One region of the Streptomyces sp. NBC_00461 genome, then DNA from elsewhere that is predicted to be linked to it. Evidence: riboswitches for the same ligand, from Rfam matches in the RefSeq annotation. Region 1 holds a riboswitch; each other region holds the start of a gene.
The links. A riboswitch is a leader RNA that binds a small molecule or an ion and turns the genes downstream of it on or off. The one in region 1 is predicted to bind cyclic di-AMP.
Positions count from the first base shown of each region.

Region 2: linked by a shared signal. The riboswitch ahead of OG870_RS33835 (M23 family metallopeptidase) and the one ahead of OG870_RS19130 (transglycosylase family protein) in region 1 are both predicted to bind cyclic di-AMP.
Region 3: linked by a shared signal. The riboswitch ahead of OG870_RS28655 (C40 family peptidase) and the one ahead of OG870_RS19130 (transglycosylase family protein) in region 1 are both predicted to bind cyclic di-AMP.
Region 4: linked by a shared signal. The riboswitch ahead of OG870_RS39200 (M23 family metallopeptidase) and the one ahead of OG870_RS19130 (transglycosylase family protein) in region 1 are both predicted to bind cyclic di-AMP.

Region 1 is NZ_CP107902.1:4,086,616-4,094,452, forward strand. It holds gene OG870_RS19105 (NAD(P)/FAD-dependent oxidoreductase) at 1-152, opposite strand, end outside; gene OG870_RS19110 (Ppx/GppA phosphatase family protein) at 598-1,539, opposite strand; gene OG870_RS19115 (DUF501 domain-containing protein) at 1,729-2,259, opposite strand; gene OG870_RS19120 (FtsB family cell division protein) at 2,284-2,760, opposite strand; gene eno (phosphopyruvate hydratase) at 2,873-4,159, opposite strand; gene OG870_RS19130 (transglycosylase family protein) at 4,444-5,127, opposite strand; cyclic di-AMP (ydaO/yuaA leader) riboswitch at 5,131-5,316, opposite strand; gene OG870_RS19135 (LysM peptidoglycan-binding domain-containing protein) at 5,512-6,486, opposite strand; gene OG870_RS19140 (cytochrome P450 family protein) at 6,692-7,837, shown strand, end outside.
Region 2 is NZ_CP107902.1:7,255,827-7,263,663, reverse strand. It holds gene OG870_RS33850 (bifunctional acetate--CoA ligase family protein/GNAT family N-acetyltransferase) at 1-1,826, opposite strand, end outside; gene OG870_RS33845 (HPr family phosphocarrier protein) at 2,036-2,317, shown strand; gene OG870_RS33840 (GntR family transcriptional regulator) at 2,457-3,152, opposite strand; gene OG870_RS33835 (M23 family metallopeptidase) at 3,342-4,106, opposite strand; cyclic di-AMP (ydaO/yuaA leader) riboswitch at 4,119-4,281, opposite strand; gene OG870_RS33830 (M16 family metallopeptidase) at 4,483-5,871, opposite strand; gene OG870_RS33825 (M16 family metallopeptidase) at 5,868-7,262, opposite strand; gene OG870_RS33820 (DNA gyrase/topoisomerase IV subunit A) at 7,581-7,837, shown strand, end outside.
Region 3 is NZ_CP107902.1:6,080,182-6,088,018, reverse strand. It holds gene pcrA (DNA helicase PcrA) at 1-642, opposite strand, end outside; gene OG870_RS28660 (ScyD/ScyE family protein) at 729-1,832, opposite strand; cyclic di-AMP (ydaO/yuaA leader) riboswitch at 2,112-2,263, shown strand; gene OG870_RS28655 (C40 family peptidase) at 2,272-3,426, shown strand; gene OG870_RS28650 (tellurite resistance/C4-dicarboxylate transporter family protein) at 3,526-4,500, shown strand; gene OG870_RS28645 (hypothetical protein) at 4,478-4,831, opposite strand; gene OG870_RS28640 (C40 family peptidase) at 5,302-6,372, shown strand; gene OG870_RS28635 (LuxR C-terminal-related transcriptional regulator) at 6,390-7,115, opposite strand; gene OG870_RS28630 (ATP-binding protein) at 7,115-7,837, opposite strand, start outside.
Region 4 is NZ_CP107902.1:8,458,710-8,466,546, reverse strand. It holds gene OG870_RS39215 (glutamate dehydrogenase) at 1-836, shown strand, start outside; gene OG870_RS39210 (TetR/AcrR family transcriptional regulator) at 1,062-1,682, shown strand; gene OG870_RS39205 (SGNH/GDSL hydrolase family protein) at 1,773-2,558, opposite strand; gene OG870_RS39200 (M23 family metallopeptidase) at 2,889-3,794, opposite strand; cyclic di-AMP (ydaO/yuaA leader) riboswitch at 3,797-3,966, opposite strand; gene OG870_RS39195 (alpha-galactosidase) at 4,343-6,421, opposite strand; gene OG870_RS39190 (tyrosine-protein phosphatase) at 6,591-7,388, shown strand; gene OG870_RS39185 (DUF6126 family protein) at 7,515-7,640, opposite strand; gene OG870_RS39180 (helix-turn-helix domain-containing protein) at 7,637-7,837, opposite strand, start outside.

The sequences.
Region 1 (7,837 bases):
AGGAAGGGCTGGTAGGTCATGTACGACCGGGGGTCGACGACCGTGACGGTCGCCTCGCCGTAGCGCATCTTCTTCTGGATACGCCGAGCTGCGTACAGGCCTACGTACCCACCGCCTACTACGAGGATCCTGGGACGCTCCGTGGTGCTCATGCCATCGAGTATCCACCCGCCTCAGGGGGGTCGCTCGTGCGCCCCTTCACAAGCTCTTGCAGGGGGTGTGTTATCCTCCGCGACTCACATGCCACAGGCCTCGGCAGGGCGGGTGGCTCCGGGAGCGGTACGTCCCGTTGTCAATGCCGCGTGAGCTGCCTCTCCGGGTCCAGAAGGTGGCCGTGAGACCCTCCGGAACACCCCCGCGGAAGGCCCTCTCGCGACCCTCTCACCTGCCCCTATTGAACGCGTTCAAGGGCCTGTTGACCCCCGGAAGGTCCAACGGGGCGCTCTTTCGTGCTTCCACCGGGCGGAATTCCTTGTGAAGAACTTCACGAACTTTCCCGGCGGCGTGTCGCCGAAGGGCCCCGAAAGGCCCCACGGCCGCGCTCATACGCTATCCGACCTGCTCGTCCGAGAGCTACTGATCGGTAACGAAGGAGACCTAAGCCACCGACCACGCGATGCCGTCGAGGATGTCGTGCTCGCTCACCACGACCTCCTCCGCCCCGGTCCGCTCCATGATCGAGAGCAGTACGAGGGCCCCCGCCGCGATGACGTCGACGCGCCCCGGGTGCATGGAGGGGACGGCTGCCCGCTCGGCGTGGGTGGAGTGAAGCAGCCACTCGGTGATCTCGCGGACCTTGTCGTGCGGGACACGGGAGTGGTGGATGCGCCGCGAGTCGTACTCGGGCAGTTCCTGCGCGATCGCCGAGATCGTCGTGACCGACCCGGCGAGCCCGACCAGCGTGCGCGCCTCGCTGAGCGGAACCGTCTCCTCGGCGACATCGAGGGCCCGCTCGATGTCGGCCCGCATCGCCGCGATCTGCTCGTCGGTCGGCGGGTCGGTGACGGCGCCCTCCCGCACCAGGTGCCGCTCGGTCATCCGCACACAGCCGACGTCGACCGAGCGCGCCGCGCGCACGTGCTCCTCGCCCACGACGAACTCGGTCGAGCCGCCGCCGATATCCACGACGAGATACGGCTTGGCGAGGTGGTCGCTGCCCGTCAGTTCCCTGGTCGCGCCGGTGAAGGAGAACTCGGCCTCCTGGTCGCCGGAGATGACCTCGGGTTCGACGCCGAGGATGTCGAGCACGCCGCGCACGAACTCGTCGCGGTTGTCGGCATCCCGGGAGGCCGAGGTGGCCACGAAGCGCAGTCGCTCGGCGCCGTGCTCCTTGATGATCGCGGCGTACTCACGGCAGGCGGCGAACGTCCGCTCCAGCGCCTCGGGGGCGAGCCGCCCGGTCCGGTCGACGCCCTGTCCGAGCCGCACGATGGTCATGCGCCGGTCCAGATCGACCAGTTCACCGGTGTCCGGGTCCGCGTCGGCGACGAGGAGACGGATGGAGTTGGTACCGCAGTCGATGGCAGCGACCCGGGTCATGGTGTGAGCCCTTCTGCGTGAGCTTTTGAACGCCGGCCAGGTGTCTTCAGACCGACCGGCACTTGAGAACACCGGTCAGGCATCGTCAGCCCGTCCGGCGTTTGAGGACGAGGCCGTTCAGGCCGAATCGGGGGTCCGGGGGCGCAGCCCCGGGGGGTCGCTGCCCCGGGGACGCGATGGCACCACCGGTCACTCCTCGGCTGCACCCGGCGGCACAACACACGGCCCCTTGAGCCACCACTCCGGCAGCATCGCCAGTGCCTCGTCGCCGAGGGGGTTCACGCCAGGCCCCGCGGCCAGAGAGTGCCCCACCAGCACGTGCAGACACTTCACCCGGTCCGGCATGCCACCGGCGCTCGGGAACCCCTCCAGCACCTCGATCTCGTCCCGGCGCCGGATGTAGTCCTCATGCGCGGAGCGATACGCGGCGGCAAGTTCCGGATCGGACTGCAGCCGCTCCGTCATCTCCTTCATGACGCCGTTCGCCTCCAGCGTGCCGATCGCCGAGGCGGCGCGCGGGCACGTCAGGTAGTACGTCGTCGGGAAGGGCGTGCCGTCGGGCAGGCGCGGCGCCGTCTCGACGACGTCCGGCTGACCGCAGGGGCAGCGGTGCGCGATGGCGCGCAGCCCGCGCGGCGGCCGCCCTAGCTGCTGCTTGAAGGCCTCGACGTCCGCGTCGGTGGGCTCGGTGCGCGGGGTGGGCGGCGGGGGCGTTTCCATGCCTGTACTGAATTCCTCTGTCGGTTACTGGTCGGAGGCGTCTGACTTGTCGACCCCGTCCCAGACGTTCGTGTACCAGGGGCGGTCGGCGGCGCCGAGTTCGGCCCGCGACTGCTTGGCGGCGTTCGGGTCGATGACGACGTAACCCGTCTCGCCCGGCATCACATAGTGCAGCCGCAGCCGGATCTGCTGCTCGGCGTACGCGTCGTCCTGCCAGCGTGCCTTCAGGTCGCGCAACTGCTCGACCCGCTCCTTGGCCTGTGCCTTCTGCCGCCGGAGGTCGGCGATGTCGGAGCGCTGGGAGACGTACTGCCTTATGGGATACGCGAGGGCGACGACCAGCGAGCACAGGACCAGGGCGAGCAGCGCCGCCCGGCCGGTGAGGCGCGAGCGGCGGGCCTGGCGCTTGGTCTGGGAGCGGTAGACACGGGCCGCCGTCTGCTCGCCGAGCAGCTTGATCCTGGTCGCGGTGGAGAACCGGTCCCGGTCCTTCACGGCCATGTTCCCCGCCTCCCGTTCACACGCGCGTACGTCCCCGCACACGGTACGGGACCGGTACGGGGACGTACGTACGACTGGCTAAGGATTGACCCCGGAGGGTCAGCCCGGAAGGTCAGACCTTGAAGCGCGGGAAGGCCGAGCGGCCCGCGTACTCCGCGGCGTCGTCGAGGATCTCCTCGATGCGCAGCAGCTGGTTGTACTTGGCGACGCGGTCCGAGCGGGCCGGGGCGCCGGTCTTGATCTGGCCGCAGTTCACCGCGACCGCGAGGTCGGCGATGGTGACGTCCTCGGTCTCGCCGGAGCGGTGGGACATCATGCACTTGAAGCCGTTGCGCTGGGCCATCTCGACGGCGTCCAGGGTCTCGGTCAGCGAGCCGATCTGGTTCACCTTGACGAGCAGGGCGTTGGCGGTGCCCTCCTCGATGCCGCGGGCCAGGCGCTCCGGGTTGGTGACGAACAGGTCGTCGCCGACGATCTGGACCTTCTCGCCGATCCGGTCGGTGATGACCTTCCAGCCGGCCCAGTCGTCCTCGTACAGCGGGTCCTCGATGGAGACGAGCGGGTACGCGGAGACGAGCTCCTCGTAGTACTCGGTCATCTCGGCGGCCGAGCGGGACTTGCCCTCGAACTCGTACTTGCCGTCCTTGTAGAACTCGGACGCGGCGACGTCGAGCGCGAGCGCGATCTGCTCGCCGGGGATGTAACCGGCCTGCTTGATGGCCTCGATGATGAGATCGAGCGCGGCGCGGTTGGACTCCAGGTTCGGGGCGAAGCCGCCCTCGTCGCCGAGGCCGGTGGACAGGCCCTTGGTCTTCAGCACCTTCTTGAGGGTGTGGTAGACCTCGGCGCCCCAGCGCAGGGCCTCGGAGAAGGACTCCGCGCCGATCGGGGCGATCATGAACTCCTGGATGTCCACGTTCGAGTCGGCGTGCGAGCCGCCGTTCAGGATGTTCATCATCGGAACGGGCAGCAGGTGCGCGTTCGGGCCGCCCAGGTAGCGGAAGAGCGGGAGGTCGCTGGCCTCGGAGGCGGCGTGGGCGACGGCCAGGGAGACGCCGAGGATGGCGTTGGCGCCGAGGGAGCCCTTGTTGTCGGTGGCGTCCAGGTCGAACATGGCCTGGTCGATCAGGCGCTGCTCGGTGGCGTCGTAGCCGACGAGCTCCGGGCCGATCTGCTCGATGACGGCGAGGACGGCCTTCTCGACACCCTTGCCGAGGTAGCGGTTGGGGTCACCGTCGCGCAGCTCGATGGCCTCGAAGGCGCCCGTGGAGGCGCCGGAGGGGACGGCGGCACGACCCGTGCTGCCGTCGTCGAGGCCTACCTCGACCTCGACCGTGGGGTTGCCTCGGGAGTCCAGGATTTCCCGGGCTACGACGACGTCGATGGACGGCACGAGCATCTCCTTCATGAATGTGACGCGGCTACCGCAGTAGCGCAGTGGCTCTGCGAGACGAGCCTAACCGCCTCCGGCCGATCGGCCACGCTGCCGACCATCCCTTGAGCAGAACCGAGAGTAAATTGTTTCCGAACGGAACAAAGCGTGGACGCAAAAAGAACCCCGCCCCGGTGCGTACGGGGGAACACGCACCGGAGCGGGGAGCCCGTGGGGACGGGGGCCTCACGTGTCCTCCATGGTGGAGGACACGGATGGGCGGGCGCTGTGGTTCAGCTACCGGCGGGCCGTCACTTCAGGTGCAGCTGCTGGCCCGGGTAGATGAGGTTGGCGTCGGAGACGATGTCCTTGTTCAGCTTGAACAGCTTCTGCCAGCCGCCCTTGACGCCGTGCTTCTCGGCGATCGAGCTGAGGGTGTCGCCCTTGACGACCTTGTACTCGCCGTCGCCCTTCTTGACCTTCTTGCCGGTCGGGGTGGTGACGGTCTTCTGGCTCTTCTCGGTCTTCGCGGCCGGGCGCTCGGAGGAGCGGGAGGCGGCCTGCGAGTCGGCCGAGCGGTTGGCGGTGCTGTTGCTGCTGGAGGCACCGGCGCCGTTGTAGGCGGCGCTGGACAGGCCCGTGCCGCAGACCGGCCAGGCGCCCTTGCCCTGAGCGGCGAGAACCTTCTCGGCGACGGCTATCTGCGCCGACTTGGAGGCCTGGTTGGCCTGCGCGGCGTAGGCGGTGCCGCCGTACGCGGCCCAGGTGGACGCGGAGAACTGCAGGCCGCCGTAGTAGCCGTTGCCGGTGTTGATGGACCAGTTGCCGCCCGACTCGCACTGGGCGACGGCGTCCCACTCGGAGGCGGTGGCGGCGGAGGCGCTGCCGGCCGCCATCAGCGGGGCGGCGATGGCGACACCGGTGACGCCGGCGATCGCGGCGGCGCGGGTGGCCTTGGACGGACGACGGTGCTTGCCCTTGCCGGAAAACAGCATGGTGGATCCCCTCACCGACGCCTGCGAGGTGAGCTGTCGGGTTCGGGCCGGTTGAGTTGCCCGGCCACGCACCTCCCGGTGCGCGGCTTAACCCCAAGCCGGTTCCGGCGTCGGAGGCCGTGAGGCCTCAACTGCCGGACCCGGCGCCTACCTTGGGTCCCCCGCTCCTGCCTACGGCGCTTTACGCGACGACTGTTCCCGTACGGCCGCTGGCAGGATTCGGCGTTGCGGCAGCCGGGGCTCGTGTTGACGAGCGGTGACGACCGTAGACACGCGATCCGGGGAATTTCAAAGACGATCAGGGCTTCTGAGACTCATCCCACACTTTCACCAAACCGGACATTCCACAGCGAAAGGTGACGCGAACTCCCGTTGTTTTTCGCCCTATTCGGCAGGGAGTCGCAGGGTCTGACCGGCGACGATACGGTTCGGGTCGCTACCGAGAGCCTTCTCGTTCTCGGCATAGAGCGCGTGCCACCCGCCGTCCAGGTCAAGGGAGTCGGCGATGGAGGCGAGGGTGTCGCCGGCGTGGACCGTATACGTGTCGTCCGTGCGACTGTCCGTCTTGACCCCTTCGGCCCCCTCGGCGCTGGCGCCGCGATGGCGGCCGGTGCCGATCGAGCCGGTGTCGACGAGGCTCCAAGAACCCACTTCCTCCTGGATATTGCCCGAGTCGTCACCCTTTGCCCGATCTGCGGACGAACCGTCGCGACGCTGTGCGTCACGCGAGGCCGTCTCGGACGGGGAGGTGGAGGGTGAGGCCGATGTGCCGGATTCGGTGGAGTTGTCCTTCGCGTCCCCGGAGGCGGAAGGGGAAGTGCTGGACGACGCACCGGAGGATGAATCCGACGAAGAGGAATCACTGGACCCACTGGATCCATTACCGGAGGAGTTGGACAAACCGGTGGAGTCGGAGGAGTCAGAGGAATCGGACGAACCCGAACCGTCGTCCAGAATGCCCGTGTCGACGTCGGCCGAGTCCGAGTCCTTGTTCAGGCCCGAGGTCAGTCCGCAGAGGTGGAAGGCGCCGACGCCCTGGTCGTCCAGGAGCTTCTCGGCGACGGCTATCTGCTGGCTGCGGCTGGCCAGGTCGGCGCTGGGGGCGTAGTCGAGGCCGCCGTACTTCTCCCAGTTCTTCTGGGTCAGCTTGAGTCCGCCGTAGAACCCGTTGCCGCTGTTCTCGCTCCAGGCGCCGCCGGTCTCGCACTTCGCCACCTTGTCCCAGGTGGTGCCGTCGGCCGCGTGCGCGGAGGCTGCCCCGAGGAGGGGGATGGCGATGGCGGAGCCGGTCACCCCGGCCGCGACGAGGAGTGCCGGAGCCTGACGGGGGCGACGGTGTCGACCGTTCCCGGAGAGCATGCGGGGGCCTTTCGCGAGACAGCAGTGATCGGCGCGGCGCATGGTGCTCGGCACCGCGCTGGTGGGTGAACGTATCGGCAGTCGATCACTTGTCACAAGTTAATGCCGCGTAGATCACGTGAAGATCACGGAGTTGAACGCGTGTCATCTTTGACCGGTCCGCCGCGGCGGGACGTTCACCAGCGGCTCCCGATACGGTCGTCCTGTGAACGTCCCCAACACCGCCCCCGAACTCTTCACCTGGGAATTCGCCGGTGACCCCTACCCGGCCTACGCATGGCTGCGCGAGCACTCCCCCGTCCACTGGACGAAGCTTCCCAGCGGGGTCGAGGCGTGGCTGGTGACCCGCTATGCCGACGCGCGTCAGGCGCTCGCGGACGGGCGGCTGTCGAAGAACCCCGCCCATCATGCCGAGGACGCGCAGGGCAAGAGCAAAACCGGCATCCCGGGCGAGCGCAGCGCCAATCTGATGACGCATCTGCTCAACATCGACCCGCCGGACCACACCCGGCTGCGGCGCCTCGTCTCCACGGCGTTCACTCCGCGCCGGGTGGCCGAATTCGCGCCGCGCGTGCAGGAGTTGACGGACGATCTGATCGACCGGTTCGCGCCGAACGGCGAGGCCGACCTGATCCACGACTTCGCCTTCCCCCTCCCCATCCACGCGATCTGCGACCTGCTCGGCGTCCCCCGCGAGGACCAGGACGACTTCCGCGACTGGGCGGGGATGATGATCCGGCACGGCGGCGGCCCGCGCGGTGGCGTCGCCCGCTCCGTGAAGAAGATCCGCGGCTATCTCGCCGAGCTCATCCACCGCAAGCGCGGCGACCTCGGCGACGACCTGATCTCGGGCCTCATCCGCGCCTCCGACCACGGTGAGCACCTCACCGAGAACGAGGCCGCGGCCATGTGCTTCGTGCTGCTGTTCGCCGGCTTCGAAACCACCATCAACCTGATCGGCAACGGGACGTACGCGCTGTTGCGCAACCCCGAGCAGCGGGGGCGGCTCCAGGAGTCGATCGACCGCGGTGAGACCGGGCTGCTCGACACCGGTATAGAGGAGCTGCTCCGCTACGACGGCCCTGTCGAACTGGCCACCTGGCGCTTCGCCACCGAGCCCCTCACTGTCGGCGGGCAGCGCATCGCCACCGGCGATCCCGTCCTGGTCGTCCTCGCCGCGGCCGACCGCGACCCCGCACGCTTCTCGGAGCCCGACACCCTCGACCTCACCCGCCGGGACAACCAGCACCTCGGATACGGCCACGGCATCCACTACTGCCTCGGCGCCCCCCTGGCCCGCCTCGAAGGCCGCACCGCCCTCGAAACCCTGCTGCGCCGCCTGCCCGACCTC
Region 2 (7,837 bases), 3.2 Mb from region 1:
CCGCCGAGCTCCACGTGCACCACCAGCACGGGCTTTCCGGGGACCGCCTCCGCGGCCGATCGCAGCGCCTCCGCCAGTTCGGCGTCCCCGGGCGATCCCTCGCCGATCGCCGGGATGGCCGTCACCACCACCGCGTCGCACGAGTCGTCCCCGAGGGCGCGCGACAGGGCGGCGTGGAAGTCGCCCGCCGAGGCCGCCGTCGTCAGGTCCAGCGGTCGCGCGGGCCTGAGTCCCTCGGAGAGACACGCGTCGTACGTCAGCAGCCCCAGCGACTCGGAGTTCCCGAGGATCGCCACCCGCGGCCCCGCCGGCAGCGGCTGCCGGGCGAGCAGCAGCCCCGCGTCGACCAGCTCGGTGATGGTGTCCACGCGGATCACGCCGGCCTGCCTGAGCAGCGCGGACACGGTCGTGTGCGGCAGCCGTGTCGCCCGTACGGCATGTCCCTGGGGGGCGCTGCCGGCGCCCTGGACCACGACCAGCGGCTTCGCCGCCGCCGTCCGCCGGGCGAGGCGGGTGAACTTGCGGGGGTTGCCGATGGACTCCAGGTACATGAGGACGACATCGGTGTCCGGGTCGTCGTACCAGTACTGGATCACGTCGTTGCCGGACACGTCCGCGCGGTTGCCGGAGGACACGAAGGTGGACACGCCCGTGACGCCCGTGACTCCCCCGCCGCGGCGCTGCAGCCGGGACAGCAGCGCGATGCCGATGGCGCCGGACTGTGCGAACAGCCCGATCCGGCCGGGGCGGGGCATCTCGGGGGCGAGCGAGGCGTTCAGCCGTACGTCGGAGGAGGTGTTGATGACCCCGAAGGCGTTCGGTCCGATGATGCGCATGCCGTACGTGCGCGCGTGCCGCACGAGTTCGCGCTGGCGCTCGCGTCCTTCGGGCCCGCTCTCGGCGTACCCGGCGGAGATGACGACGAGCCCCTGCACACCGTGCTCGCCGCACTCGGTGACCACCTCGGGGACCTGCTCGGCCGGCACGGCGACGACCGCGAGGTCGACGGGCCCGTCGATGTCCCGCACCGAACGGTGCGCCGGGACGCCGTCGAGTTCTTTGACGTCTTCGGGAAGTGCCTTGTTCACGGCGTGGAGCGACCCGGTGAAGCCGGCGTCGCGGATGTTGTCGAGGATGCCGCGGCCCACGCCTCCCGGCGTGCGCCCGGTGCCGACGACGGCGACCGAGCCCGGCACGAGCAGCCGCCGTACGGACCGCGCCTCGGCGCGCTGCTCCCGGGCGCGCTGTACCGCGAGGGAGCGGTCGGTGGGTTCGAGGTCGAACTCCAGGCGTACGACGCCGTCCTCGAAGCTGCGCTTCTGGGTGTAGCCCGCGTCCGTGAACACCTTGATCATCTTGACGTTGGCGGGCAGCACCTCGGCGGCGAAGCGGCGGATGGCGCGCTCGCGGGCGACGGCGGCGATGTGCTCCAGGAGGGCGGACGCGACACCGCGCCCCTGGTGGGCGTCCTGGACGAGGAAGGCCACCTCGGCCTCGTCGGCCGGCACCGACGCGGGCATGCCATCGGCGCCGATGCGGTCGTAGCGTACGGTGGCGATGAACTCGCCGCCGACCGTGGCCGCGAGTCCCACCCGGTCCACAAAGTCGTGGTGCGTGAAGCGGTGGACGTCCTTGGCGGACAGGCGAGGGTAGGGCGCGAAGAAGCGGTAGTACTTCGACTCGTCCGACACCTGCTCGTAGAAGCTGACCAGGCGCTCGGCGTCATCAACGGTGATGGGGCGGATGCGCGCGGTGCCGCCGTCGCGCAGCACCACGTCGGCCTCCCAGTGCGCGGGGTACTCGTGCCGGTCCGGCGAGGTCTGCATGGGCCCCAGAGTACGGCTCGCGTCCGACAACGGCGCGAGGCAGTCTGTGGAGAACACGGCAGTCCGCGGAGAACTGAACAAGGACGCAAGTCGGGCCGAGGCCGCGGTCCGACGACCCGCCCCGGACGGGACGAAGGACCGCTCCGGACATGCTTCACGTTGTGGGAAACTGGTCTAGACAACCCTGAGACTCTGAAGGGCAGCATCACATGGCTGAGCGCCGCGTCAACGTCGGCTGGGCCGAGGGCCTCCACGCCCGCCCCGCATCCATCTTCGTCCGGGCCACCACGGCCGCAGGTATCCCCGTGACGATCGCCAAGGCCGACGGCAACCCCGTCAACGCGGCCTCCATGCTGGCCGTCCTGGGCCTGGGCGCCCAGGGTGGCGAGGAGATCGTCCTCGCCTCCGACGCCGAGGGTGCGGACGCCGCACTCGACCGTCTGGCCAAGCTGGTCTCCGAAGGTCTCGAGGAGCTCCCCGAGACCGTCTGATCACGGCACCGCAGAAGGGCTCGTCCGAATTACCGGGCGAGCCCTTCGCATTTCTTGTTCCGAGACCGTGGAATTCTCGATCGCGGGCAGCATCGATAAACCCCCGCGAATTCTCTTGTCTTTGTATACGGCGCCCGTGTTAATGACGCAGGCTCGACATGTTTACGGCATGTTGCGAGTTCCTCACACGGTCGGCGCGATCGGCACCGGGGGCGAATCGCAGCCGGTGCACCCCGCTGGAACGCTCGGTGTGCAGCGTCGTGACCGCCCGCGCGCGCTCGCTGTCGCCGCGGGCCACGGCGTCGACGATCGCGCCGTGCTCCGCCCAGGACTCCACGGGGTCGGCGGGCGCCTCCACGGCGTACATCCAGGCGATCTTGTGGCGCAGCTGGGTCAGCATCGAAGTCAGCGCGGGGCTGCCGGAGGCCTGGGCGAGCGTCTCGTGGAACCAGTTCCCCAGGGAGCGCAGATCCTCGCTGTTGCCCCTCCTGGCCCGCTCCTGGCCCAGTCTCACCAGGCCGCGCAGGACCTTGAGATGGGCCTCGGTGCGCCGCTGGGCGGCCCGTGAGGCACCGAGCGGCTCCAGGAGCATGCGCATCTCCAGCAGGTCGGCGGCCTCCTGCTCGGTCGGTTCCGCCACGCAGGCGCCCGCGTGCCGTCGGGTCACCACGAAGCCCTCGGCCTCCAGCGTGCGCAGGGCCTCGCGGACGGGAACGCGCGAGACGCCGTAGCGGCGGGCCAGAACTTCCTCGGTGAGGCGGCCGCCACGCTCGTGGACACCGGCGACGATGTCGTCCCGGATCGCCGTGCACACCGAGTGCGCCGGAATACGCATGACCGACCTCCGACTTAATCCCCGTGAAACGTCGATGATTGACGTGTGTTCCGTGACTCTATTGCACAGAGCCGGAATTTCCGACGGGAGGCCGGAATCCATGGATATTTTTTGGACAGCAGGGCTACGGAAAACGGCGAAACCCCGGCTGGTGGAGCCGGGGTTTCGCCGTTGTCCTGCGATCCGTCGTCAGACGTTCACGCCGTGCGAGCGCAGGTAGGCGACGGGGTCGATGTCCGAGCCGTACTCGGCGGTCGTACGGGCCTCGAAGTGCAGGTGCGGTCCGGTGGTGTTGCCGGTCGCGCCGGAGACGCCTATCTGCTGCCCCGGGGTGACCGTCTGGCCCACCGAGACACCGATGGACGACAGGTGGCCGTACTGGGTGTACATGCCGTCGTGCATCCTGATCACTATCTGGTTGCCGTAGGCGCCGCCCCAGCCGGTCTCGACGACGGTGCCGGCGCCGACCGCGTGGACGGTCGTGCCGCTCGCGGCGTGGAAGTCGATGCCCGTGTGGCTGCCGGAGGACCACAGGGAGCCGCCGGTCTTGTAGCCCGTCGAGACGTACGAGTTCGAGATCGGCGCGACGAAGGTGTTGAGGCGCTTGCGCTCTGCCTCGCGCGCGGCGCGCTCCTTGGCCTCGCGCTCCGCCTCGGCCTTCGCGGCGGCCTTCTTGCGCGCCGCCTCCAGGGCCGCCTTCTTGCGGGCGGCCTCCTCGGCGGCCTGCTTCTGGGCGTCGGCCTGGGCGTCGATCTTGTCGGCGATCGTGTCGCCGATGGTGATGACAGGGTTGAGGCCGGTCTGCTCGACGGAGCTCTCGGCGGCGAGGGCCGGAGCGGCCTGGGCGCCGACGACGCCGGTGGCGGCGAGAGCCGCGACCCCTGCGGCGCGGGTGGTGGTGCGGTGCATCCGCGTGGGACGACGGTGCTTCCCGGTGGCGCGCGTGAACGCCATGTGGTGGCTGTTCCTTTCCTTCCCTCTCGCCTACCGGGTTAGCTGACGGGTTCGGAGCAGGAAGGTCTCCTACGGACCCCCTCGCTGGGCGCGGGCGTCCGATTCACCCCAGGGACTGCGGTGGGTCCCCGGCTCCCCTGGCTCGCGCCATAGGGGGACTCGGCGATGACTGTCCGGTGCCGCGGATGCGGCGCTGTGCCTGACGGACAGACCGGATGACGCTAAGCGGGGCGACTTTCAATTCCCAAACGGATCACGCGTTTTGTAGTGCATGCCACAGGTCAGACAGGCAACCTCTCCCCCAATTCGGACATTAGGGGGCCCTGGTGACTCATCAGTCACCAGGGCCCCCACGCGCGTGGCGCCGACCGGTCCTCTACTCGGCTGCCACGACGGTGACTTCGCCGATCCCCAGGGCCTCGACGGGCTCCTTGATCTCGGCCGCGTCACCGACGAGGACGGTCACCAGACGGTCCACGGGGAAGGCGCTGACGGCCGCCGCGGTGGCCTCCACGGTGCCGGTGGCGGCGAGCTGCTGGTACAGCGTCGCCTGGTAGTCGTCCGGCAGGTGCTGCTCGACCTGGTCGGCCAGCGTGCTCGCCACGGCCGCCGCGGTCTCGTACTTCAGCGGCGCCACCCCGACGAGGTTCTGTACGGCGACATCGCGCTCGGCGTCGGTGAGGCCGCCCTCGGCGAGCGTGCGCAGCACCTTCCAAAGGTCGTCGAGCGCCGGGCCGGTGTTCGGGGTGTCGACGGAGCCGCTGATCGCGAGCATCGCGGCGCCGGAGCCGTCCGGGGCGGACCTGAGGACCTGGCCGAACGCGCGCACACCGTAGGTGTAGCCCTTCTCCTCGCGCAGGACGCGGTCCAGACGGGAGGTGAGGGTGCCGCCCAGGCAGTACGTACCGAGCACCTGCGCGGGCCACACACGGTCGTGCCGGTCGCGGCCGACGCGTCCGATGAGCAGCTGCGTCTGGACCGAGCCGGGACGGTCCACGATGATCACGCGCCCGGTGTCGTCGGCGGTGATCGGCGGTACCGGACGGGACTCGCCCCCGGAGCCCGTCCAGGCGCCCAGGGTCTCGCCGAGCAGCGCGTCCAGGTCGATGCCGGTGAGGTCGCCGACGACGACGGCGGTGGCCGTGGCGGGCCTGACGTGCCGGTCGTAGAAGGCGCGTACGGCCGCCGAGTCGATCTTCTCGACGGTCTCCTCGGTGCCCTGGCGCGGGCGCGACATGCGCGAGGTCGCCGGGAACAGCTCCTTGGAGAGCTCCTTGGCGGCTCGGCGGGAGGGGTTGGCCAGCTCGTGCGGGATCTCGTCCAGGCGGTTGCGGACCAGCCGCTCGATCTCGCTGTCGGCGAAGGCGGGTGCCCTGAGGGCGTCGGCGAGCAGACCGAGCGCCTTGGCGAGGCGGGAGGCCGGCACTTCGAGGCTCAGGCGCAGACCCGGGTGGTCGGCGTGCGCGTCGAGGGTGGCGCCGCAGCGCTCCAGTTCGGCGGCGAAGTCCTCGGCGGAGTGCTTGTCGGTGCCCTCGGAGAAGGCCCGCGCCATGATCGTGGCGACGCCTTCGAAACCGGCCGGCTCGGCCTCCAGGGGCGCGGCCAGGAGCACCTCTACGGCGACGACCTGCTGGCCGGGGCGGTGGCAGCGCAGGACGGTCAGGCCGTTGCCGAGCGCGCCGCGCTCCGGGGCGGGGAAGGCCCAGGGCCTTGCCTCGCCGGCCTGGGGCTGCGGGTGGAACTCCATCGTGGTGAGCTCGGTCACTTGGCCGCCTCCGTGGTGTCGTCGCCGGCCTCGATCGTGGCTTCGGCCTCGGGGTCCTGCGGGGGATCGGCGTCCTCGGCGGTCTCTCCCGCGACGGGCTCGTAGACGAGCACCGCGCGGTTGTCGGGCCGCAGGCGGGCCTTGGCGACCTCCTGGACCTCCTGGGGTGTCACTTCCAGGACGCGCTGGACGGCGGTGAGGGCGAGCTGCGGGTCGCCGAACAGGACGGCGTAACGGCACAGTTCGTCGGCGCGGCCCGCGACCGTGCCGAGCCGGTCGAGCCACTCGCGCTCCAACTGGGCCTGCGCGCGCTCCATTTCCTCGGCGGTGGGGCCCTCCTCGGCGAACCGGGCGAGCTCCTCGTCGATCGCGGTCTCGATGACCGGCACCTCGTAGTCACCGGAGGTCTTCACGTCCAGCCAGCCCAGGGAGGGCGCTCCGGCCAGCCGCAGCAGGCCGAAGTTGGCCGCGACGGCCGTACGGTCGCGCCGTACGAGACGGTTGTAGAGGCGGGAGGACTCGCCGCCGCCGAGGACGGTGAGTGCCAGGTCGGCGGCGTCCGCCTCGCGCGTGCCGTCGTGCGGCAGCCGGTAGGCCGCCATTAGGGCGCGCGCGGGCACCTCCTCCTTCACGACCTCGCGCAGCTGGCTGCCGATGATCTCGGGCAGCGAACCGTCCCGGGGTGCGGGCTTGCCGTCGTGCGAGGCGATGGACCCGAAGTACCTCTCGACCCAGGCGAGCGTCTGCTCCGGGTCGATGTCGCCGACGACCGACAGGACCGCGTTGCCCGGCGCGTAGTACGTGCGGAAGAACGCGCGCGCGTCCTCCAGGGTCGCCGCGTCCAGGTCGGCCATCGAGCCGATCGGGGTGTGGTGGTAGGGGTGGCCCTCGGGGTAGGCGAGGGCGGTGAGCTTCTCGAACGCCGTGCCGTAGGGCACGTTGTCGTAGCGCTGACGGCGCTCGTTCTTGACGACGTCCCGCTGGTTCTCCATGGACTCGTCGTCGAGGGCGGCGAGCAGGGAACCCATGCGGTCGGCCTCCAGCCAGAGGGCGAGCTCCAGCTGGTGGGTGGGCATGGTCTCGAAGTAGTTGGTGCGCTCGAAGCTGGTGGTGCCGTTGAGCGAGCCGCCCGCTCCCTGCACCAGCTCGAAGTGCCCGTTCCCCGTGACCTGTCCCGAACCCTGGAACATCAGGTGCTCGAAAAGGTGAGCCAGGCCGGTGCGTCCCTTGACTTCGTGGCGTGAGCCGACGTCGTACCAGAGGCAGACCGCCGCGACCGGGGTCAGGTGGTCCTCGGAGAGCACCACGCGCAGGCCGTTGGCCAGGCGGTGCTCGGTCGCAGTCAGGCCCCCGGTGCCTGCCTGGTCTGTGGCCGTGTGACCCATGGGCATGTACGTCCCTTCGATCGCGGATGCGGTGCTTCGAACCGCGGTTTTCCTGCCGGTCCTGCCACTGTATGCAAGCGTGCGGATCGTCGGCGAAGTTCCCGGACGACATACGCCCACAGCGGATCGCGTAACCTGCGGGCAGCCTCAGCGAGGTTGACCCCCGCGCGCCGGCCGGACCGCCGACACCGGGTCCTGGCAGGCGTTGTCAGTGCCGCGGTCCACAATGGTCGCGTCAGATCCTGTTCACGCTTCAGCAAGAGTGAGCCGAAGGGGACGTGAGCGACCCGTAGGCGAGCGCCCAGAAAAGAGGAGCCGGCAGCGATGGCCCGCCGCAGCACGAAGACCCCGCCGCCCGACGATTCGTACGAGGAGAAGATCCTCGACATCGACGTCGTCGACGAGATGCAGGGCTCCTTCCTCGAGTACGCGTACTCGGTCATCTACTCCCGAGCCCTGCCCGACGCCCGCGACGGTCTCAAGCCGGTGCACCGCCGCATCGTCTACCAGATGAACGAGATGGGGCTGCGCCCCGACCGCGGCTATGTGAAGTGCGCGCGCGTGGTCGGCGAGGTCATGGG
Region 3 (7,837 bases), 2.0 Mb from region 1:
GTTCTTCAGGTTCGAGATCTTGGCGCTGAAGGACTTCGGCGGATAGCGCTTGGGGTCGAGGTCCAGGTCGCGGCAGACCAGGGCCATCAGGCGCTTGCTGTCGGCGGCGTCGTAGATCGAGAAGGAGGAGGTGAAGCCGAGCTTCTTCGACTCCCTGCGCAGGATGCGCACGCACGCGCTGTGGAAGGTCATCACCCACATCGCGTTGGCGCGCGGGCCGACGAGCTGCTCGACGCGCTCCTTCATCTCGCCCGCGGCCTTGTTGGTGAAGGTGATCGCGAGGATCTGGCCCGGGTGCACGTTCCGCTCGCCCAGGAGGTGGGCGATGCGGTGGGTGAGGACGCGGGTCTTGCCGGAGCCGGCGCCCGCCACGATGAGCAGCGGGGTGCCTGAGTGGACGACGGCCGCGCGCTGGTTCTCGTTCAGCCCGTCCAGGAGTGCGGCGGCGTCGATCGCCGGGCGCGGGGCGCCGTCGCGGTAGTAGGCGTCCCGGTCCGGGGGCGCGTCGAACTTCCCGCCGAACAGATCGTCCGGAACGGGCTCCGGCAGGTGATCGTCCTCGGGCGGCGGCGGGGATTCTTCCTCGTGGCCGCGGGGGGCCTTGAGATCCGCCAGGAAGCTGTCGTCAAAGAGGCTGCTCATCGCCTTCCGAGTCTAGGGTGCCCCACTGACAGCCCGCCGCCGCCCCGAGAACTTCCGCCGAATCGGGGGTCTCGTGGGCCTCGGTCTCAGAAGCCGCGGATCTTCCAGATCTGGCCGCCCTGCGTCTTCCTGCCCTCCAGGACCGTGCCGTCACGGTCCGCGACCGACCAGGCCGAGACGTAGACCGTGCCGCCCCGCGGGTCGACGGCCACGCCTGCCGGGAAGGGCACCTTCACGTCCGTACGCCTGGCGCCCGAGACCTTGGTCACGACTCCGGCGAAGAGCCGGCTGACGTACAGGTCGCCCCGTTTGTTGAAACCGATGCCCGTGATCGCGCCGAAGCCGGGCTTCCAGCCGAGGATCTTTCCGCTCCAAGGGTCGACCTGCCACGCGCGCGCGGTGGGCTTCGCGGGCTCGCCGTTCAGCTCGCCGACGTAGAGGTTGCCGTCCGGGCCGAGGGCCAGGGAGGCGGGGACGGCCTCGTGCTTGTCGTGGTCCCTGAAGACCGTGAACTGGCGGGCCCTGCCGCTCCTGGACACCACGATCAGGTCGTTGCCGGCCGCGTCCGCGACGATCCCGCGGCCGTCGGGGAGGGCCGGGACGGCGTACGGGTTGGAGTCGACGGCCGTCTTGTGCGGGTTGTACTTCAGTTCCACGGCGGAGATGTCGGCGGCGATCCTCGCCCTGCCACGGTCGATCGACAGCAGCTTGCCGAGCTTGTTCCAGGGCGGGGCAGTGGGCACACCGGCCTCCGGCGGGGCCCGGGTCTCCACACCCCAGACACTGCCGTGGCGGGCCGAGACGCCGTTCAGGCCGACCGCGAAGCCGCCGTCGGGCGCACCGGCCGAGGACGGGCCGTCGACCAGGCGGTGGTGCTTCCAGGCGTCCCCCTCCCGGAAGACCTTGCTGACCGCCGCCGTCAGGCCGATGCAGGTAGGGCCCTCGGGTCCCTCGCCGAGGCACTTCTTTCCGCCGCGGCCGGCCTCGGCGACGTACAGACGGCCGTGGTCGTAGGAGAGCCGGCGCGGATGGTCGAGGCCCTTGGCGATCACGCGGATCACCGGCTTGCCGTCAAAGTGCCCGCCGGAGGCGCTCGCGGGTGCGATGCCCGCGGTGGCGGCCAGGGCGACCGATGCGCCGATGTGCCGATGTGCCGATGTGCCGATGACGAGTGCTGCACGCTTTGTCATGGTCGTACCCCCTCACCCGCCGCGGCATCTGACCGCGGCTGGCTGGAAGTTAGCGCCAGGAAGCGGGCGCATGCCGCCAGCCCGGTCAAAATACGTATAAATCTACGCAGATCATTCCGTAAGGACCACGTTGCGCGACGTCCTGACCCAAGGTCACGAAAACGTATCGGGCATATCGAACATCAACCTTCACACGGGCCACACGAGTTGGCTACCGTTCCGAGCAGGCCGCACGACACCCACCGGCGAACGTCGCCGGGCCGCGCAGCCTCCGCCGAGTCCGGTGTGCCGCCGCGCATCCGGAGCCGGGGACCCACCGATCCCGGGGTGAATCGGTCCGACTCCCATCCGGGGGCGGACCATAGGGCAACCCTTCCGAACCACCCGCCCGAACCCGACAGCTAACTCGGTAGGCGGAACGTGGAAGGAGTCGCCTCCCTTGGCGTCGCACCGTAAGTCACGCCCCGCTGTAACGCGCGTAGCAGGCATACGCACCCCCGCTCTCGCCACGGCCGCCCTCACCTCCGTGGCCCTGCTGTCCCAGTCGGCCAATGCCGCCCCCGCCACCGACGGGCAGCCCAGTCTCGAGGAGGTCGAGAAGAAGGTCGACGACCTCTACCGCCAGGCGGAGTCGGCCACCGAGAAGTACAACGCGGCCAAAGAGAAGACCACGACGCAGCGCAAGCGCGTCGACACCCTCCTCGACGATGTCGCCCAGCGCGCCCAGAAGCTCAACGCGGAGCGGGAGGAACTCGGTTCCTACGCCGCCGCCCAGTACCGGACCGGCGCAGCCGCACCCGACACGGCGACCTTCCTGCTCGCCGACTCGCCGCAGGACTACTTCGACCAGACGCAGCTGATGGGCCGGCTGACCTCCCGCCAGAAGAGCGCGGTCGACGACTACTTCACCGAGCAGTCCGCGACGATGAAGAAGCGGCAGGAGGCCTCCAAGAGCCTTCAGACGCTCACCGAGACACAGAGCGACCTGCAGACGGCCAAGTCCACGGTGCAGGCGAAGCTCTCCGGCGCGCGCGAGCTGCTGTCGAAGCTGACCGCCGAGGAGAAGGCGCGTCTCGCGGCGATCCAGCGGAAGAAGGAGCAGGAGGCCGCGCGCAAGGCGGCGGAGCTGGCCGAGCGACAGGCGGCCGAGCAGAAGGCCAAGGAGGAGGCCTCGGCCGGCGGGAGCGGTTCCTCCGCGGACTCGGGCAGCACCTCCGGCACCGGCTCCTCGTACGCCACGAAGGCCGAGAAGACGCTCGCCTTCGCCCGTGCGCAGATCGGCAAGCCGTACGTCTGGGGCGCCACCGGCCCCGGCTCCTACGACTGCTCCGGCCTCACCCAGGCCGCCTGGAAGGCCGCCGGCGTCAGCCTCCCGCGCACCACCTACGACCAGGTGAACGCCGGCACCACCGTCCCCCTGGCCGACGCACAGCCGGGCGACCTGATCTTCTTCTACGACGACATCAGCCACGTCGGCATCTACATCGGCAACGGCATGATGATCCACGCCCCGAAGCCCGGTGCGTACGTCCGCGAGGAGTCGGTCTACTACGGCGGCGAATCGATCATCCACAGCGTGGTGCGGCCGGCCTGAGGCACCCGGGAGCGGGGCACGCGCGCGTGCAGGTGTTTTTGGACCCACGCGCGCGTGCCCCGCGCCCCCGGGGCGGCAGGGCTCCCTAGGCTCGGCCCCATGTCCGCCTCCTCCGCTTTCCGCGCCTGGTGGGCGCAGCGTCCGCCGGCGGCCGGGGCCGCCGTGATGGCGACCGGCATCGTGTCGGTCGGGCTGCATCTGACGGGGTACGAGGTGGTGTCGCGGATCGCCCTGGTCCTGGCCTGTGTCGCCTGGGTGGGGATGGCCGCGGACTTCGCCGTGCGTCTGGTGCGGGACCGGGAGAAGTGGCTGGCGGAGGCGCGGACACCGGACTCGCTCACCGCCGTCGCGGCGACCGCCGTCCTCGGGACCCGGTTCTCCGCCCTCGGATGGCAGGCCCTCGCCGAGGCCCTGCTCGCGCTGGCGACCGTGCTGTGGCCCGTGCTGCTCGTCGACGTCGTACGGCACTGGTGGCATCGCATGCCGGGCTCGGTGTTCCTGTGTTGCGTGGCCACACAAGGGCTCGCGGTGCTCGGCGCCACGCTCGCCGCAGCCGAGACGACGGCATGGCTCGCGCACGCGGCACTCGTGCTGTTCTGGCTCGGGCTCGTGCTCTACGGCTTCGCGCTGACCCGCTTCGACCTGCGGCAGCTCACTCAGGGCCACGGGGACCACTGGGTGGCGGGCGGTGCGCTCGCCATCTCGGCGCTCGCCGGATCGAGGCTTCTCACCGCGGACAGCGCACGCCTGTACCTGTGGAACGACGACGACCGCGGCGTCCTGCGCGCCGTCACCGTCGCGCTGCTCGTGCTCGACATCGCCTGGTGCGCCGTACTGCTGGTCGCGGAGGTGGTCCGGCCGCGGCTCGGCTACGACGCGCGCCGCTGGGCGACCGTGTTCCCGATCGGGATGACGGCGGCGGCCGTGCTGTCCGCCTCCGCCGCCCTCGACGTCCCGTGGCTCAAGGGGCCCGGGCAGGTGCTGCTGTGGATCGCCGTGGCGGCATGGGTGGCCGTCGCCGCGGGGGCCGTCACCTCGGCCCGCGTCGGCATCAGGTCCACAGCACCGCGATGAAGATGTTCGCCGTGGTGAGCAGGCCCACCACCCCGAACATGCTCTTGTCGACCGTCTCGTCGTCCCGCTTCACATAGACCAGGCCGAGGATCACGACCAGCAGGGCCAGTTTCAGGCCGATCTTGACGGTGTTGACGTGATGGCCGTCGGCCTGGTTGAGGCCGACCAGGATCGCGCCGGTGACCAGCATCGTCAGCGCCCCGTGCAGCATGCCGGGGACGAAGCGGGCCGTGCCCTGCCCCATCGCCTTCATCTGGGTGAGGAAGCCGCCGAGCAGCGCGGCGATGCCGATGATGTGCAGGCCGACGAAGAGATGGATGAGTACGTCCATGAGGCCGGAGCTTAAACAGGGGCTCACGGGGCGTCCGACACCGCCCCGCCCTTCACCTCGTGGACCGTGCATATATGCGGGGCGGCGGCTCATAGCAGCTCGCCATCTGCCGGGGCCCCAGAACCGTCACTTCGGTCAGCGCACCGCGTGAAGTCGACGGCAGGGGCTGCGGATCACGGACGTATACGGTCACCCGGCGATCCGCCCGCGGCACTTCCGCACATCGCGTTACCGAGCCGACACCGTCAGGTTTAGCGTCCTCCACCAGGTGGCCGGCTCCCCACCGCCGCCCGGGCCAGGGGCGGCAGTCGGACACCACCGCCGAGAAGGTCCGGCGGCGGACCGTTCCCCCTGTGCGGGCCGCCGCCGGACGCGTAAGCCGCTCGGAACGAGTCAGAACAAGGCGGAACAGAGCGGACAGGACGAACAAGGCGGAACACGGCGGTTCTACGAAAGGACGTGCAGTCCACGTGGCAGCGCACCGCAAGCCCAGCCGGCGCTCGCTCAGCGGCAGTTCGGCCCGGACCGCGTTCACGATCGCCCTGGCGGGTGCGGCGACCGCGACCGGCTTCGACGGGACCGGGCACGCCGAACCGGAGCTGACTCCCGCGCAGGTCAAGGCGAAGGCGGACAAGCTGTACCAGGAGGCGGAGGCCGTCACCGAGAAGTACAACGGGGCGAAGGAGAAGGCGGACGCCGCCGAGCAACGGCTGTCGACGCTGCGGGACGAGGCGGCACGCAAGACGGACAGGCTCAACTCGGCGCGGGACGCGCTGGGTTCGATGGCCGCGGCGCAGTACCGCGACGGCGGCCTCGACCCGGCGCTGCAACTCGCGTTGTCCAACGACCCGGACCGCTACCTCGAGGGAGCCGAGTTCGCCGACCGGGCGGGCACCCGGCAGGCGGCGGCCGTCGCGGGCGTACGGAAACAGCTGCGGGAGATCGAGCAGCTGCGCGGGGCCGCGCGCATCGAGCTGACCGCGCTCAAGTCCCGGCAGGCGGAGCTGAAGCGGGACAAGAAGACGATCACCGGGAAGCTGGCAGCGGCACGGCGGCTGCTGGCTCGGGTCCCGGCCGCGGAACGCGCTCGGCTCGGCCTCGGCGAGGACGCAGGCACGCGCGCGTCACGGTCCGGCCCGGGCACCCGGGTCGGCCTGGAAACGCCCGGTTCCGCGACGGCCGAGGCGCCCGGCTCCCGTGCCGCGGCCGCCGTCTCGTACGCCTACGCCAAACTCGGCAGCCCCTATGTGTGGGGCGCGACCGGCCCGGACTCCTTCGACTGCTCGGGCCTCGTCCAGGCCGCCTACCGCTCGGCGGGCATCTCCCTGCCCCGCACGACCTACGCCCAGATCGGCTCGGGCAGGCGTGTCTCCCGCTCCGAACTGGCCCCGGGCGACCTCGTGTTCTTCTACTCCGGCATCAGCCATGTCGGCATCTACGTCGGCAACGGCCAGATGATCCACGCCCCGAATCCGTCGGCGCCGGTGCGGCTGGCGCCGATCGACGAGATGCCGTTCGCCGGCGCCACCCGGGTGGCGTGAGCGTCGGATCCCGGTGCTCAGACCAGCCGTCGCGCCGTGGCCCACCGGGTCAGCTCGTGCCGGTTCGACAGCTGCAACTTCCGCAGGACCGCCGAGACATGGGACTCGACCGTCTTCACGGAGATGAAGAGCTGCTTGGCGATCTCCTTGTACGCGTATCCGCGTGCGATGAGCCGCAGCACCTCCCGCTCCCGCTGGGTGAGGCGGTCCAGGTCCTCGTCGACCGGCGGGGCGTCCGTGGAGGCGAAGGCGTCGAGGACGAACCCGGCCAGGCGCGGGGAGAAGACGGCGTCGCCCTCCTGGACGCGGAAGACGGAGTTGACAAGGTCCGTGCCGGTGATCGTCTTGGTGACGTAGCCGCGCGCACCGCCGCGGATCACGCCGATCACATCCTCCGCCGCGTCCGACACGGACAGCGCGAGGAAGCGCACCGGCTGCTCGGCGTCCGCCATCAACGCGGCGCAGCGGCGCAGCACTTCGACCCCGCCGCCGCCCGGGAGGTGGACGTCGAGAAGGACCACCTCGGGGCGGGTCGCGGCGATGACCGTGACCGCCTGGTCGACGTCGGCGGCCTCGCCGACGACCTCCACACCGGTCTCGTCGGTCCGGCCGATCTCGGCCTGGACGCCCGTACGGAACATGCGGTGGTCGTCGACGAGGACCACACGCACATGGCGCTCGCCCGCGCCGCCCGCAGCCGTCGGCTCAGTAGGCTCCGCGTTCGCCTCGGTCGGGTCGCTCATCACGTCTTCTCCGCCCTCTCCATCTCCAGCTCGACCTCCGTGCCGCCGTCGGGCACCGCGCGCAGCCGCGCCGTGCCGCCGTTGCGCTCCATGCGGCCGATGATCGATTCTCTGACGCCCATACGGTCGGCGGGTATCGAGTCCAGGTCGAAACCGGGGCCTCGGTCCCGGACCGACACGAAGACCGTCCTTCCCTCGACTTCGGCGTAGACCTGTACGGCGCCGCCCTCGCCACCGTACTTGGCGGCGTTCACCATCGCCTCGCGCGCGGCCTGCATCTGTGCGCCGACGCCGTCGTCGAGCGGGCAGTCGCCGACTATGACGACCTCTATGGGGACGCCGTGCTTGTCCTCCACCTCCGCGGCGTTGCGCCGCACCGCGTCGGCGAGGGTGGTGGGTTCGTCGGCCTCGTCCTTGCCGGTGCCCTCGGGTTTGTAGAGCCAGGTGCGCAGGTCGCGCTCCTGGGCACGGGCGAGGCGGCGCACCTCGTTCGCGTTCTCCGCGTTGCGCTGGATCAGGGTCAGGGTGTGCAGCACGGAGTCGTGGACATGGGCGGCGACCTCGGCACGCTCCTGCGCGCGGATGCGCATCAGCCGCTCCTCGGAGAGGTCCTGGGTCATACGGACGAGATACGGCCCCGCGAGGAGCGTTATCCCGACGAGGACCGCGAGGGCCGCCTGCAGGACGGAACCCAGATGGGCGGCGGAGCCCTGCAGCACGAA
Region 4 (7,837 bases), 4.4 Mb from region 1:
AGGACCTGGTGGACCGGGCGGCCGTGGAAGCGGGTCTTGTGTCGTCCATCCAGGCCGTGTATCCGCTGTTGGACGACGAGGCGACGGCGCGGCGGCGGCTCGCGGACGCGTTCGCGGTGGAGGTGGACGGCATCGGCCTGGACGAGCTGGCCGGCGGCTGCGGGGTCGCCGAGTCGGCGCTGGCGGCCCTGGACCGGGCGGGCGTGCCGTATGCGCGGGCGCGGGTCGCCGTGCAGGGGCTGGGCACGATGGGCGGGGCCACGGCACGCTTCCTCACGCGCGCGGGGCTCACCGTCGTGGCCGTCGCCGACATCAAGGGCACGATCGCCAACCCGGCGGGCCTCGACGTCGAGGCGCTGCTCACCGCGCGGGACGCGTACGGCACCGTGGACCGCACGGTCCTGCGCTCCGACGACCGCGAACTGCCCGGCGACGCCTGGCTGTCGGCCGAGGCGGAGGTGCTCGTGCCGGCGGCGGTCTCGTACGCGATCGATGTCGCCAACCAGGAGCAGATCAGCGCCCGTTGGGTCGTCGAGGCGGCCAACATGCCCGTCCTGCCCGAGGCGGAGGAGCTGCTGGCCGCGCGCGGGGTGACCGTGCTGCCCGACGTGGTCGTCAACTCCGGTACGAACGCCTGGTGGTGGTGGACCCTGTTCGGCGACATCGGCCCGGACGCGGACGAGGCGTTCGCCCACACCCGCCGCTCGATGCGCGCCCTGATCGAGCAGATGCTGGCCCGCGCGGAGGCCGACGGAACGACCCCGCGCGCGGCCGCGCACGCCATCGTCGCGGACCGGCTGCCGGTGATCGCGGAACGGTTCGGCTGGTACCGCTGACGACGGGCCGCCAACCGCTGTCCTCGGCTCTGTTCACCCCCGGCTCTGGGAGGCCTTCAGACAACCCACGGTTTCATGGCCGCCGAACGGCCCACCGCCCTGAGCGGGATGCCGGATGCGGGGAGGCGTGATGCGGCGATCACGTGGCCCGATCTGTACCCGGCCGAACTCGCCAAGTAATGACCTCGCCCGGCACCGTGAGCGGCGACGGAATAGGGTGACCGCGTGGCGAGAGTGCGGTTGAGCGTGGCCGAGCGGCGCGAGGAGCTGCTGCGGGCCGCCATCGGGCAGATCGAGGCGCGGGGCGTGGCGGCGGTCAGGATCGCCGACGTGGCCTCGGCGCTCGGCGTGAGCAACGCGCTGGTGCTGTACCACTTCTCGACGAAGGAGAAGCTGGTCGCCGCGGCGTTCACGTTCGCGGCCGAGGACGACCTCGGGCATCTGCGCAAGCTTCTCGGCCGCCGGACCACGGCGCTGCGGCGACTGCGGTCGGCCGTGCGCTGGTACGCGCCGACGGGCCAGGCCAAGGGCTGGCGCCTGTGGATCGAGGGCTGGGCGGCTGCGCTGCGCGAGCCCGCGCTGCAGGAGGTCACACGGGACCTCGACAGGGAGTGGAAAGCTGCGATCGCCGAGGTGATAGCTGAGGGCGTGGCCGCGGGCGAGTTCCGCTGCCCGGACCCGCAGAGTACGGCTCTGCGACTGACGGCCCTGCTGGACGGGCTCGCCGTTCAGATGACGTCGTACGCCGGTGCGGTGTCCCGCGCGCGGGCGCAGGAGTGGGTGGAGGAGGCGCTGGCGCGGGAACTGGGCCTGGAGCGGGCGGCGTTGACCACCTCCGAGCAGTGAGCTCGCCGCACTGGGCGAGGACTCACTACCGGCAGACGAACCGCTTTCACACCCTCGAGCAACCCGCACACCACCGTCCGGCAACCGCGCTCAGGCGACCGAAGCGATCCGCATCTTGATGTCGTCCGGCGACAGCGCGCCCTTCGCCGTGACGTGATCCCCGGACGACTCACCGCGCAGCCGACGGCCGATCCACGGCACCAGGTACTCGCGCGCCCAGTGCACGTCGTCCCGCCGGACATCGAGGGTGCCGCGCGGCGGGAGCAGCGGCCAGGGCTGGTCCGGGTCGGCCGGGACCTCCAGGCCGAGAACCTGCCCGGCGCGCAGCGCCACGCGCGTGTGCCCCTCGGGCGAGAGGTGGAGCCGGTCGTCGTCCCAGGCCCGGCGGTCCTGGACGGTCTTCAGGGACCACAGGTCGAGCACGGGGCAGCCGTACCGGTCGGCGACGGCCCGTACATGACCGTTGTAGGTGGCGATCTTGCCGCGCAGGTGCTTGAGCACGGGAACGTTACGGGTGTCGAAGCCGGTCGTCACCATGACGGTGCCCACGGCTTCGGTGAGCCGGAGGATCGCCCGCTCGAAACGCTCGGCGACCTCGTCGGGGTCGGTGCCGGGCCTGATGATGTCGTTGCCGCCCGCACAGAAGGAGACCAAGTCCGGGGCGAGCTCGACGGCTTGCGGGACCTGCTCCTCCACGATCTGGTCGAGAAGTCTGCCGCGTACGGCGAGGTTCGTGTAGCCGAAGTCGCCCTCGGGCCTCCGGTCCGCGAGAAGCACCGCGAACCGGTCGGCCCAGCCGACCATCGCACCGTCGGGGCCGGGATCGCCGACGCCCTCGGTGAAGCTGTCCCCCACCGCAACGTACGACCCGATCACTGATCTGCTGTCACTCTTCGAATCGTCTGCCACATCGACCATGATTCACCTTCGAATGTGACCTACGCGACCGTAATACAGGGTTGACGGACGGTGAGATAAGCCACGTCTAAGTGTTGGCCAAGCCCGGAATAAGCCTCCGATCAGGGATGTTGAGGGGCGAACCGCGCGGCCAGGGCGGCACCGGCGGCGAGGCGGAGCCAGACGTGGCCGGGCGTAGCCGGACGCACCGAAGGCCGGACCCGGGGATCGGGGTCCGGCCTTCGGCGGCGTGACGGGCGCCGCGTCCCCACGCACTGGCGAAGCCGCGCGGGAGCGGTCGGCGGTGGGTCAGCCGACCGCTACGCCCTTGGATCGGAGGTAGGCGACCGGGTCGACGTCGGAGCCGTAGTCCGGCGTGGTGCGGATCTCGAAGTGCAGGTGCGGGCCGGTCACGTTGCCGGTCGCGCCGGAGAGACCGAGCTGCTGCCCCTCGGTCACGGTCTGGCCGGCCGAGACGGAGAGCTGGGAGAGGTGGCCGTACTGCGCGTAGTAGCCGTCGGCGAGCTTGATGACGACCTGGTTGCCGTACGCGCCGCCCCAGCCCGCGGAAACGACCGTGCCCGCACCGACGGCCTTGACCGGGGTGCCCGTCGGGACGACGAAGTCGACGCCGGTGTGGTACCCGCTGGACCACATGCTGCCAGGCACGTGGTAGCCGGTGCCGATGGTGGCGCCCGACACCGGGAGGGTGAAGCCGGTGGCGGTGGAGGTCTGCGTGGCGGTCGTCTTGTTCGAGGACGAGGACGCCTTGGGCGCGGACGAAGAAGACGGCCGGGACGACGACTTGGTGGTCGCGGTGGCCTTCTTGCCGAGCGTGAGCTTCAGGCCCGGGTGGATCAGCGACGGATCGCCGCCGACGGCCCGGCGGTTGTCCGAGTAGAGCTTCTTCCAGCCGCCGGCGACGTGCTGCTGGTCGGCGATCTTCGAAAGGTAGTCGCCGCCCCGCACCGAATAGGTCCGCACGCCCGCGTGGTGCGCGGCGCTCTTCTTCTCGGCCGCCTTCTTCTCCACGGCCGGAAGGGACTGGACGGTCTTTTGCGAAACCGACTGGGAAACAGACTGCGTTGTTGCGGCATGGGCGCCGGTGGCACCCATGAGCGGTAGTGCGAGTGCGGCGCCACCGGTACCGGCGACGGCGATGGAACGGGTGAAGCGCTGGGGCTTCGGGCGGCGGTGCTTACCCTTCGCGGGCATGACGAATTCCTCTCCGGCGCCTACGAGGTGAGCTGTCGGGTGCGAGCTGGAGATGCCCGGCCGCGCATTTGACGCGGCTTTACCCCAAGCCGTTCCGGAGACCGGAACAGGCAGTGATACCTGTGGGTCCCCCGCTCCTGCCGTTCACGGGTGAGTTGTGCGGGCACCGGGCGGCGGCAGGATTGGGCGTCCGTCCGGATTGGTGGCGAACGTAAGCGACCGGGACGCAAAGGGACAAGTGATGGTTCCCTGCGAATGCGTTTCTGTTGATCCCTTGCGAGAAATCCCGGTGACCGTGTGTGAATTCCGAGGTCGCCCCTTTGGACAAACCCCCTTGTAAAGCAAGTGAATTACGTGGACATGACGCGCCACGTTCGGTCACGAATATGACGCTCCTCACGCACCCTCAGCCCAGGAGCCCCTATTCCGGAGCGAGTTGGAATGAAGGGAAGTAAAAGAGAACACAAGGGAGCGAAGAGGAGCGAACGGCACTAAAGATGGCCAAAGGCGGCAGAAGTTCAATCAAGATGCCACTTCGGACAGACAGGTCAAATGCGACGCAGGCGGAAAACTGCCGCGTCGAGGTCACCGCGCAACCCGGTGCGCAGTCCGTGATGCAGGAGTACGGCACCTCTGTGAACTTCGCCCGTTTCGCGGCATTCATACGACGCTGTCGGGTCGAGGCCCTGCAATCGCAGCGCCGGCACGGGTTCCCCGTAGCTCTGCGCCTGAAGCCACGCGAGGACGACCGCCTCGTCGCCACGCACGTACTGCACCGCACTGAGCCCGCCCCGCGGAGGCCGCAACCGGTACAGGTCTCCGTGCTGCACGAGCGGACGGATCTCCTTGTAGAGGGCCACCCACTCGCCGGCCTCGGCCAGCTCCTCCTCGGTCCACTGGGCGAGGTCCCCGCCGACCCCCAGCACGCCGGCCATGGAGCTGACGAAGCGGAAGCGCAGCGAGCTGACCCTCCCGTTGAGCTGGGTGTTGGGGCTGTCGGTGACCCAGGCGGCCATCACGCGCGCGGGGTGGATCTGGCTGAAGCCGTGCTGGATGGCGAGCCGGTCGAGCGGGTCTGTGTTGTCGGAGGTCCACACCTGGTCCGTACGGCCCAGGATCCCGAGGTCGATCCGGCCGCCACCACCCGAGCAGGACTCGAAGGCAACGCCCGGGTGGGCCGCGCGCAGCCGATCCAACAGGCCGTACAGCGCCCGGACATGGTCGATCCACAGCCGCTGCGGGTAGGGGTCGTCGGGCCAGCCCGCGTCGGTGAAGCAGCGGTTGAAGTCCCACTTGACGTAGTCGATCGGGGCACTGGAGAGGAGCCCGTCGAGCTGCCCCCAGAGGTACTCCTGGACGTCCTCCCGGGCCAGGTTCAGTACGAGCTGGTTGCGGAATTCCGTCCGCTTTCGTCCCGGTTGGAACTGCACCCAGTCGGGGTGGGCGCGATAGAGCTCGCTGTCCGGGTTGACCATCTCCGGCTCGACCCAGATGCCGAACTGCATGCCGAGGGCGTGCACATAGTCCGCGACCGGCTTCAGGCCGTTCGGGAAGCGGTCGGGGTTGGGGGTCCAGTCGCCGAGTCCGGCCCGGTCGCTGGTGCGCTTGCCGAACCAGCCGTCGTCGACCACGAACAGCTCGACGCCGATCGCCGCGGCCCGCCGGGCGAGTGTCCCCTGCTGCTCCTCGGAGATGTCGAACTCGGTGGCCTCCCAGGAGTTGAACAGCACCGGCCGGTCCCGGTCCGCGTCCGGGATGACGTACGCGCGCTGGTAGGCGTGCCAGGCGCGGCTCGCGCCGCCGAAGCCGCCGTCACTCCACAGGCCGGCGAAGACGGGCGTCGCGTACGACTCCCCCGCGTCCAGGCGCAGCAGCCCTGAGTCGTCGTATCCGGCGCCGCCGGTGATCTGCACGCGCGCGTCCGCGAGCTGCGCGACTGCGATCCGCCAGGAGCCCGACCAGCCGAGCGCGCAGCCGTAGACCTCGCCGCGCTCCTCGGTGGCGTCGGTGTCGAGTGCGACCCAGGGCAGATGCTGGTGCCCGGTGTGGCCGCGGCGGCTGCCGAGGACCTTCTCGCCGTAGGTGAGAAGAGAACTGGTCAGCCGGGACTCGGCGGCCCAGCGTCCATGCAGCTGGGACAGCCGCCAGTCCTCGCGCTCGGGCAGCGTCCAGGTGGCGGAGTCTGCCCGCAGCAGCTCCAGGGCGGCCCCTTCGTTGTCGAGAGTCACCCAGCGTTCTACGACGTCGTGCCGCATCCGGTAGTGCAGGGTGAGCGTGAGCCCGCCGTCACGGAAGCGCAGGCGCAGCTCGCCGTCGTCTCCGCCGTCGGCCTCGTACGCCTCGAAGTGCCACTCGGTGCCGCGCCGCTCGTCGGTGCGCACCGACAGGGCGGGCCGCGCGAAGCGGGGGCCGCCCTCGACCGGGTACTCCTCGTGGCCGTCGAGCTGCGACTCGAAGGGCCGGTAGTCGGGCAGCGGGCGGACGGCGAGCGCCTCGGCGTCGGCGAGCGCGAGCCGGGGGCCCCAGTGCAGGTGCAGCAGTTCGTCGCCCTCGGTGAGATGGACGGCGTAACTGCTGGTCGGCCCTGAGAGGAGCCACGTACGGCCGTTGGCGGAGATCTCCAGCATCAAGCCCTCACACATTCGAACAGGTGCGATCAATGGCCAACATCATCAAGTGCTTCGGGGCCTGTCGGCAACGCCTGTGGACAACTCATTGCCTGAGGAATCCATGTCGTATCGTCGAAAGCGTGCCCGCCGACGAGCCCGTCGGCCTGGCTGACTGGGAGGAGCCCCCGTGACGCAGCAGATCCCGTCGACCGAGCCGGAGCTGGCCGGAGTCCGCAATTTCCGCGATGTGGGTGGGCTCCCGGCCTCGGACGGACGGCGGGTGCGGTACGGGGTGCTGTTCCGCAGCGGCCATCTCGCACACGCGACGGAGGAGGATGCCGCCTTCCTGACCTCCCTGGGCCTGCACACGGTCTTCGACTTCCGCAATGCGGCGGACCAGAAGCTGGAGGGCCCCGACGTCGAGCTGCCGGGCGTACGGAACGTGAACCTTCCGCTGACCGATCCCGCGGACGGCGCCGAGTTCTGGAAGATGGTCCGCGACGGCGAGATCGACCAGCTGCGCGGCATCCTCGGCGACGGCAAGGCGGCCAACCGCATGATCGTCTCCTACCGCACGATCATCAAGGAGCGCACCGCCGAGCACGCGCGCGTACTGCGCTCTCTCGCGAAGGACAGCGTGCCCGCGCTGATGCACTGCGCTGCGGGCAAGGACCGTGCGGGCCTGTCGATAGCCGTGACGCTGCTCGCCCTGGGCGTGGAACGCGAGGCGATCATCGCGGACTACCTGGAGTCGAACGCCAAGCACCGCCGCTACAAGGTGCACCGCAGCGGCAGCTCCGCCGCCGGTTACTCCCCCGAGGTCATGGAGTTGCTCAGCCCTCTGTTCGAGGCGCGCGCCGAGTATCTGGCTGCGGCCTTCGAGACAATCGAGGAGACGTGGGGCGACGTCGACACCTACCTGGAGCAGGGCCTGGAGTTCACCCCGGGATTCCGCGAGGGCCTGCGCGAGCGGCTCCTCGACTGAACGGGTGAGCCCGCCTCACTGTCGCACTACCTCACTACCTCACTACCTCACTACCTCACTACCTCACTACCTCACTACCTCACTGTCTCACTGCCTCACTGCCTCACTGATCTTCGCCCGCTCCGTCTACTTCGCCCCCACCGAGAACAGCAGGTAGATGAAGGCGGCGAAGAGGTGTCCCACCGCGATGTAGACGATCAGGCGCACCCACAGGGCGCGAGGGAACTTCTCCTCCATGTTCCTGTCGCTCATGCCATGTCTCCGGTGATCGGGCCCAGGCACAGCGTGGCCGTGGGGCTCTGCAGAAGGGTGTGGACGAACAGGAGCTCGACCCCGTCGGGGTCCTCGGCGGCGATCCGGTGCGGGGTCAGCGAGTCGAAGTGCGCGCTGTCTCCGGCGGTGAGCCGGTGCGTGGCGTCCCCGAGGCGCAGCCGCAGCCGCCCCTTGAG